Regions from separate parts of the Terriglobus sp. 2YAB30_2 genome, predicted to be linked through region 2. Evidence: riboswitches for the same ligand, from Rfam matches in the RefSeq annotation. Region 2 holds a riboswitch; the other holds the start of a gene.
What was found. Region 2 has a riboswitch for S-adenosylmethionine ahead of AB4Y89_RS18595 (threonine aldolase family protein). Riboswitches for the same ligand answer to the same signal wherever they lie in the genome.
Positions count from the first base shown of each region.

Region 1: it holds a riboswitch for S-adenosylmethionine, as region 2 does, so the genes downstream of both, thrC (threonine synthase) here and AB4Y89_RS18595 (threonine aldolase family protein) in region 2, are expected to answer to the same signal.

Region 1 covers NZ_JBFRFJ010000001.1:445,824-450,234, reverse strand. The annotation lists gene AB4Y89_RS01740 (pyridoxal phosphate-dependent aminotransferase) at 1-612, shown strand, start outside; gene AB4Y89_RS01735 (MoaD/ThiS family protein) at 857-1,138, opposite strand; gene thrC (threonine synthase) at 1,212-2,492, opposite strand; SAM riboswitch class I at 2,608-2,713, opposite strand; gene AB4Y89_RS01725 (peptidase M18) at 2,854-4,314, shown strand.
Region 2 covers NZ_JBFRFJ010000014.1:18,071-22,481, forward strand. The annotation lists gene AB4Y89_RS18585 (LysR family transcriptional regulator) at 1-151, shown strand, start outside; gene AB4Y89_RS18590 (TIGR03435 family protein) at 216-977, shown strand; SAM-I-IV-variant riboswitch at 1,356-1,459, shown strand; gene AB4Y89_RS18595 (threonine aldolase family protein) at 1,510-2,550, shown strand; gene AB4Y89_RS18600 (DUF4184 family protein) at 2,583-3,341, shown strand; gene AB4Y89_RS18605 (PadR family transcriptional regulator) at 3,406-3,735, shown strand; gene AB4Y89_RS18610 (ADOP family duplicated permease) at 3,766-4,411, shown strand, end outside.

The sequences.
Region 1 (4,411 bases), on a different contig from region 2:
CTGGAAGCCCTGGCGACCATCGCGATCGATGCCGATCTCTTCGTCATCACCGACGAGATCTACGAATACTTCCTCTACGACGGTCACGAGCATATCTCCCCGGCGACACTGCCCGGCATGGCGGAGCGAACGATCACCATCGCCGGCTTCTCAAAGACCTTCTCTGTCACCGGCTGGCGTCTCGGCTACCTGCATGCCAGTAAGCGCTGGACCCCATCCATCGCCTACTTCCACGACCTGCTCTTTATCTCCGCTCCGGCGCCGCTGCAGCATGGTGTGGCCGCAGGCCTGTGCGACCTTCCCGACAGCTTCTACACCGAGATGCAGACCGAGTATGTCGCCAAGCGTGACAAGACGGTAGCCGCGCTTGCAGATGCAGGGCTCACGCCAACGGTCCCGCAGGGAGCGTACTACATCCTCGCCGATGTCACCCGCGTGGAGGGCTCCACCTCCAAGGAGAAGGCGCGCAACCTGCTCAAGCAGGTTGGCGTAGCTGCCGTGGCTGGTTCAGCATTCTTCCGTGCAGGCAAAGGAGAGAACCTGCTGCGCTTCTGCTACGCAAAGAAGGACGATGCGTTGGATGAGGCCTGCAGACGGCTTCGGTCGCTGTAGTGTAGTCTCTTCGCCTGTCATCCTGAGCGAATGCGAAGGACCCGCTTTCGCACCGCCACCAAACTACGACGCAAGCACATTCTCGTTGCCCCATTCTTTCGCGAAGCGCAAGGGTTGGATCCCCAACGAACTTCGTTCGCTCTATCGCGCTCCGCGCGACTGTTTCCTTATCCGTAGTCATCCTCAACAAAAGCAAAAGCCCGCCGGACGGCGGGCTTTCTTACTTCATGCAGAGAACGAATTCCTACACACACCCACCGGCGATAGACGGAATCAGCATAATCTCATCTCCGTCCTCAAAGGTATGCGTCTCGCCGCCCAGAAAGCGGATGTCCTCATCGTTCACGTAGACGTTGATGAACGGGCGCAGCTTGCCCTGCTCGTCCTTGATATGCGCTCCCAGCGCCGGGAACTTCACGCCCAGGTCGTCGACCAGGCCCGGCAGGTTGGTGGCAGCGGAATCAACCTTCTTCACGCCATCAGTGTGGCGGACAAAGGCAGTCGGCAAAAGTACTTTGATTGACATTTGAATCTTCCCTGCTCTTTCTGTTTCTCGTCCACCTGAGCCACAGCTCAGCGAACTGAGCCTTAGCTCAGCATTACTGAGCCACCAGCTCGGCCTCTTCCGCGGGCAAACCATCCAGCTCCCGTAGATAAGCGTCGAACTCGGCCAGCCGCGGCTTCACCGCGCGTCCGATGTCATAGCGGCCCTGCAGCACATCCGTCGTCTTCAAGCCGTTGCCCGTGATGCAGACCACCGTGGTCTCGTCCTTACCGATGCGGCCCTGTGCGAAGAGTTTCGCGGTCACCGCAGTGGTTACGCCGCCTGCCGTCTCCGTGAAGATACCTTCGGTCTCTGCCAGCTCCTGAATGCCGGCGACGACTTCGACGTCGGAGACATCTTCGCCCCACCCGCCGGTATCGCGGATTAGACGAGCCGCGTATGGGCCGTCCGCCGGGTTGCCGATCGCCAACGAACGGGCGATAGTGTTCGGTTTCTGCGGCTCGTGACGCTCAAGATTGTTCTTCACCGCGTGGGTAATCGGCGAGCAGCCCGTAGCCTGCGCTCCGAAGAACTTCACGTGCTTTGCCTCAACGATGCCGAGATACACCAGCTCGTCGAAGGCCTTCTTGATCTTGCGGATTAGCGAACCGCCGGCCATCGGCACCACGACGTTGTCGGGCAAACGCCAGCCGAGCTGCTCGGCGATCTCATAGCCCATCGTCTTCGAACCCTCAGCGTAGTAAGGCCGCAGGTTCACGTTGACGAAGCCCCAGCTGTACTGGTCGGCGATCAACGAGCACAGACGGTTAACATGGTCATAGTTGCCGTCAATGCGCACCAGCCGCGCGCCATAGATCAGCGTATTCAGAATCTTTGCCGGCTCAAGGTCCGCCGGAATCAGGATGCAGCTCTTCAAGCCCAGGCGGGCGGCCTGCGCTGCCACTGAGTTTGCCAGGTTACCGGTCGAGCTGGCGCCGACGGTGTCAAACCCGAAGTAGCGGGCATTGGCCAGCGCCACGGCGACGACACGGTCCTTAAAGCTCAGCGTCGGGAAGCAGACGGCATCGTTCTTCACGTAGATGTCGGAAGCGCCGAGACGCTTGCCCAGATTGTTGGCCTTGACCAGCGGGGTGAAGCCAACCGGGAGATCGGGCTGGAAGCCTTCAGGAATAGGAAGCAGCGCACGATAGCGCCAGATGCTTGCCGGCCCGGCAGCGATGGACTCCCGGGTCACGCTGCCCTTCACCACATCCAGGTCGTAAAAGACCTCAAGCGGCGAAAAGCACTCATCGCAGACAGAAAGCGGCTGGTTGCCATAGCTCTTGCCGCACTCTTTGCACTTCAGATCGTAGGGCGCACACGCACCGGAAGACATAGGGCCTTGCTCTCCATGTGGAGGAGGGCTTTACGTGTGACTGTCTCTCTGATTGGCGCTCTTAACTCAGGAACGAGGAGGCGCGGGGTGGGAACTTGCAACTTTCCTACTCCGAATCTCATGTTCCCTGTCGCCAGGAGAGAGTTGACACCGGTACGCCTTTGTTCTGTCCGGTTGTCGTGGTGTCACAGGGCTCGTCCCTCAACCACTCTTCATGAAATTCGCGCTTGCCCTTGCGGGCTAGCTTGAATGTATTGTTTGTACCACGCCATCCGCCTCCAGACAAGCCATGGCAGCAGTCAACGGCGGCTAAGTGCATTGAATTGCAGGAAAACCACCCTTTTCGGTTTATTCTTCCGCCATGGTGAAATTCCTGGTTCGCACCGTAGCCTTCGCGGCCATAGCCGCTGCTTTTGCGTCCGTGGCCACGCTTCCCCTCGCCGCGCAGGAGACCCCGTTGAACCCGGACGGCAAGGTCGCCGCCAAGTCCGCCTGGCTGACGCTTACGCCCCAGCAGAAGTCCGACGTCTTCGCTTTTGCCGCCCCCTACAAGGACTACCTGCGGCACGCCAAGAGCGCCGGCCTCTCGACGGCGGAGTTCCTTCGTCTGGCCAAAGCAGCAGGGTTCACCGAGTTCACGTCTCCCTCACAGATCAAGCCTGGCGCCAAGCTCATCTTCGACAATCGCGACCGCTCCGTCGTCTTTGCCGTCATCGGCTCCGACTCGGTAGAAACGGGCACACGCATCGTCGCGACTCATCAGGACTCTCCACACCTGAACCTGAAGTCTCGTCCGGTCGTCGGAGCTCCAGGCTCGGTTGCGCTACTGAAGACCACGCTCTACGGCGGCATCAAAAAGTACCAGTGGTCGAATCTTCCACTGGCACTGGTCGGCCGCATCGACGCCACAGATGGCCGGCACCTGCAGGTAAATATCGGCTTTGCTCCTGGCGATCCTGTCTTCGTGATCGCCGACGCCGCGCCTCACTCCGACTCATTGCTCCGCACACGCACCTACACCACCGTCCTCGCAGGTGAGGAGATGAATCCGGTGGCCGGTTCGATTCCCAGCGAGAAGAACTCCGTTGCCGACCAGGTCATGGCCGCCCTGCGTACGAAGTTCAATATCAAGGACGAGGATCTGGTTGCCGCTGAGCTGGAGCTTGTTCCAGCAACTCAGCCGGCCGATGTCGGTATCGACAATGGCCTGACCGGAAGCTGGGGCCAGGATGACAAAGCGCTCAGCTATGCGGCGTCACGCAGCATCTTCGACCTGAAGGGCACGCCGAAAAAGACCGCGATGGTCTACGTCACCAACTTCGAAGAGGTCGGCTCCATCAACAACACCGGCGCAAACTCGCAGTTCCTCGATACCGTCTTTACGGAGCTGATGGACGCGCAGAAGAAAGGTGCTTCAGCACTCGATGTCCGTCACGCGCTGCGCAATGCCGCTGTCCTCTCAGCCGACTGTAATGACGGCGTGAATCCCCTCTTTCCTGGTAACTCGGAAGCATCGAACGCCGCGGTCGTCGGCTATGGCGTAACTATCAAGCGCTACGGCGCAGGCTTCGATCCGAACGCGGAATTCACTGCCCGCATCATCGCGCTGCTCGACAAGAACAACATCACCTGGCAGACGCAGACACCGCGTGTTGAAGTCGGCGGAGGAGGCACTATTGGAGGCTTCCTCTCGGCGCGCAATATGGAAGTGTTGGACGTAGGCATTCCACTGCTCAGCATGCATGCAACCTATGAGATGAGTTCGAAGGTAGACCACTGGTCCATCTATAAGTTCTTTGGCGCCTTCTATGGAATGGAATAAGCGATAGCAGCTTACCCTTTGTCATTTCGCGGCGTTCGGGGTCCCAGCCGGCTTCACTGGTTGGGGTGAAGCGATAGCGAAGAACTCTGCTTCTCGC
Region 2 (4,411 bases):
CCAACCGGAGATCGCCTCGGGCGAGGTAGTCCCTATCCTTACCGAGTGGGAGCTACCGCGAATCGATCTTTGGATCGTTTATCCCTCGGGCCGGCTGACAAGCACAAAGGCCAGAACCTTCGCTCTCTGGTTTCAACGTTCAATCGGTTGAACCAAAGTCCCACTCCGTACGTAGCTATTTCTGGTTCCGTCCATTTGCAGCGAAGGGGAAAGTTATGCTCGTCAGGCGGGTTCGTTTGTTCCTGAGCATTACGGCAGCGTTCTTTGCCACAATGCCAGGCTTCGCACAGCATCCGGAAAAGACCTTTGAGATCACCTCCGTCCGCGAAAACCTCAGCGGCCTTGATCGCGATCAAGGAGTGAACCTCTCCGGCTCACGCATCAGCGCCACGAATCTCTCCCTGCGTACGCTCATTCTGCAGGCCTACGGTGTTCTCGACTTCCAGGTCACCGGTGGCCCGAACTGGCTTTCAACTGCCCGGTTCGATCTGCAAGCAACGACGGAAAATGCTGAGCCCATCGTAGCCGCGGATCTCGCACCTATGCTGCAACGCCTTCTCGCCGACCGCTTCCATCTCACACTCCATCACGAAAGCCGTGAGATGAAAGCCTACGTCCTCGTCATCGACAAAGGCGGCCCTAAGCTGCATGAGACCTCCGGTGCACCGGCGAAATCTATGAGCGGGACCAATCAGCGCGGCAGTAACGGCACGGCAACCATGACCGGTTCCGGCGTCGGCATGCCCGCCCTCGCCTACCGCATCGCACAGCAGCCGGCCTTTCGCGGCGGCATGGTTCTGGATAAGACAGGCCTCAACGGCTACTACGACTTCACGTTGCAATGGGAGGCCGGCGAGAACGCGGGTTCTTCGCTCATCACGGCACTCCGCGAGCAGTTGGGCCTGAAGCTTTCCTCAGAAAAGACCTCCGTCGATGTGCTGGTGATCGATCGCGCCGAGAAGCCAGCCGAGAACTAGAGTTCAGCTATCCTCAGGCCTGGGGCGTTGCCCAGGGCCGATATAGAACGCGCCTTCAGCGCTTAGAACAATGGCGCCCTTTTTGTTTGTCATTTCGTAGCGCAGCGAAGAAATCTGCTTCTCTCATTTTCTCTGCCGGGGTGCCCTCGCAACGCTAGAGCATTTTCCTGTAGGCGTAGAGTAGGGCTTCGGCATCTATGGGCGTTTTCCGCAATGAAAACGCCGCTGCGCTCTTCTTCCGGGATACCCAGCAACAGGAAAAATGCTCTAGGTGGGTAAGGAAGGCCGAAATTTTCTAACAAAACGCACATCGAATTTTGCTGATACGCCTAGGCGCGTCCTACAAATTGCTTCGAACCCAGACACCGTTTATCATCAGAACGACATCAAGAGTTGAGCTCACTGCTCAACGCCAACCTGCCCCGAGCAAGGTGGCGTCCCGTCTGGGAGATGTGGCCTGTCCGGCAACTTCGGGAAAAGCCGCACATCCGTGATTTCTTTTGATGGACCAGTAAGAAAGGGTTCGATACGCATGTGTGCACCAAAACAGCAGTTCGCCAGTGATAACTACGCCGGAATCTGTCCTGAGGCATGGGCCGCCATGGCCGAAGCCAATGTCGGACACGAAAGCGCCTATGGTGCAGACTCATGGACAGCACAGGCGGCGGATGCCTTCCGCACGCTCTTCAGCACCGACTGCGATGTCTTCTTCGCCTTCAATGGAACAGCCGCCAACTCCCTCGCGCTTGCAGCTCTGAGCCAGAGCTATCACAGCGTCATCTGCTCGGAGCTGGCGCACGTCGAGACCGACGAGTGTGGCGCGCCTGAGTTCTTCTCCAATGGCGCCAAACTTCTCGTCGCTCCCTCGTCGAATGGCAAGCTAACGCCCGATGCGATCCGTCTGATCGCATCTCGGCGCACCGACATTCACTATCCCAAGCCGCGCGTTGTCACCATCACCCAGCCGACCGAGACCGGCCTGGTCTACACCCTCGAAGAGATCCGCTCCATCGCAGACGCGTGCCGCGAGCTCGACCTGCGTCTCCACATGGATGGAGCGCGCTTTGCCAATGCCTGTGCGACGCTCAACTGCACGCCTGCCGCCATGACCTGGGAGGCCGGAGTGGACGTTCTCTGCTTCGGTGGAACTAAGAACGGCATGGCCGTCGGCGAAGCCGTGATCTTCTTCGATCGCACGCTCTCGCAGGACTTCGACTATCGCTGCAAACAGGCAGGCCAGCTTGCCTCCAAGATGCGCTTCCTCGCTGCCCCCTGGGTCCGCATGCTCGAGGGCGGAGCCTGGCTGCACCGCGCGGCCCACGCCAACACCTGCGCCAGAACATTTGCGGAGAAGATCGCTGGTCTGCCCAACATCGAGCTCATGTTCCCGGTCGAGGCCAATGGCGTCTTCGTGAAGATGCCGCCGGCCATCGCCGAAGCACTGCGCGCCAGAGACTGGAAGTTCTATACCTTCATCGGCGGCGGCGCACGCTTCATGTTCGCGTGGGATACCTCGCTCGACTGCCTCGAATCGCTGGTCGAGGACTTCCGCGCCGTAAGTACTGCCCTTTGATCGAAGCATCCATTTGAGTAGATGATTCGACAATGCCATTTACTGCCGCGCATGCCGTCGCAGCTCTACCGTTCCGCAGGACGCGGCTGAACACAGCCGCGCTTGTGGTCGGCTGTCTGTCTCCGGATTTCGAGTATTTTCTCAGGCTCGTGCCGCGCGGCAGCTTTGGCCATACCCTGCCTGGAGCTTTGCTACTCGATCTCCCACTGTCTTTGGCCGTGCTGTGGCTTTTCCAGCAATATGTCGCGGATGCACTCATCGCCACAGCGCCTCGTCTATTCCCTCTCCGTCAGAACCCCATGGGGAAGATTTTTACGTCGAGTATCCCAACCTTCTTCGTCATGGTGCTCTCTATCCTGCTTGGGGCGGCTACTCATATCATCTGGGATGCCTTCACCCATCCAGGCTTTTGGCCCTACCGCCATCTCCCGTTATTGAAGTACAACCTGCAACTTCCGCTTGACGGCTTTATTGAGGTATTTAAACTCCTTCAATATGTCAGTACTGCGCTCGGGTTGTGCGTGCTCGCAGTGCTATGGCGCCGCTGGGTGTTTACCACTTCGCATCGGCAGACACCCGCAGTAAGACGTCCGCTTTTGTCGATGGCAGCTTTGGCGTGTGCAGGTGCGTTCATACGCGCGGAATATGGAACTGGCTTTCTTCATCGTTTCAGAGGCTTTAATGTCTTTGCCTCAGAGACTCTCGTTAGCTTCATAAGCCTGCTTTGGATCATGTTGACCTTTTATGGTGTGTGGCTGCATCGGCAGCTAGGGAGAACAAAAGCCCATTGACATAGTCTGCCTATGTCATCCATTCTTACTGCCATAGTTTGTCTATGGCAGTAAGGAGCATTCTGTGAAGCCCAACGACATTCCGCCCGGCTCCCTCTCCCTTCTGATCCTCAACACCCTTTCGCGCCATGGCGAGATGCATGGCTACGAGATAGCCGAGTCGATCCTGCATACTTCCGGCGATGTGTTGCAGGTGGAAGAGGGCTCCCTGTATCCGGCATTACAGCGGCTTCTGGTCCAGGGATGGGTCTCCGCCGAGTGGGGCACGACCGCCGGCAATCGCCGCGCGCGCTACTACCGGCTGACCGCCGCCGGCCGCAAACAGCTCGCCACTGAGCTTTCGCACTTTCACCGTATCTACGGCGCGATTACCGCCGTGCTGCAGCCTGCCTGATCGCACCTCCGCTTCGCCAAGGAGACCACCATGCGCCAGCTTCTCCGCCGCCTCAGCATGCTCTTCCATCGCTCCCGCTTTAATGCCGACCTCGAAGAGGAGATGCGTCTCCATCTTGAGCTGCGTGAGCAGCAGCAGGTCGCCACCGGCCTTGCCCCTGAACAGGCACATCGCGAAACCCGTCGGCGCTTTGGCAACAACACCGTTCTGCGCGAGCGGAGTTTCGCCGCCTGGGGATGGAGCTGGCTCGAGTCCTTTGCACAGGACACGCTATACGGTCTGCGCTCCATGCTGCGCTCCCCCGGGCTCACCTGCGTCGCTTTACTCTCGCTGGCTCTCGGCATTGGCGCGAACACCGCTATCTTCAGCTTTCTCGACGCCATCGTGTTGCGCTCGCTGCCCGTCAAAGCTCCAGGGCAGCTCTTCATCCTCGGCGACGGGGATGAGAACGGAGTCACCGATCGGTACGGCTCCACCACTCTCTATTCCTATTCCTTCTTCTCGCAGCTCCGCAGCAAGAACGCGGTCTTTTCCGAAGTAGCCACCGTCCTCAGCTTCAACGGTGAGGCGCATGGCACCATCGATCGCCGCGATCAGATGGAGATCCTCTCTCCCGACCTCGTCTCCGGAACCTTCTTCTCTACACTCGGCGTAGAGCCCGTAGTGGGCCGACTTC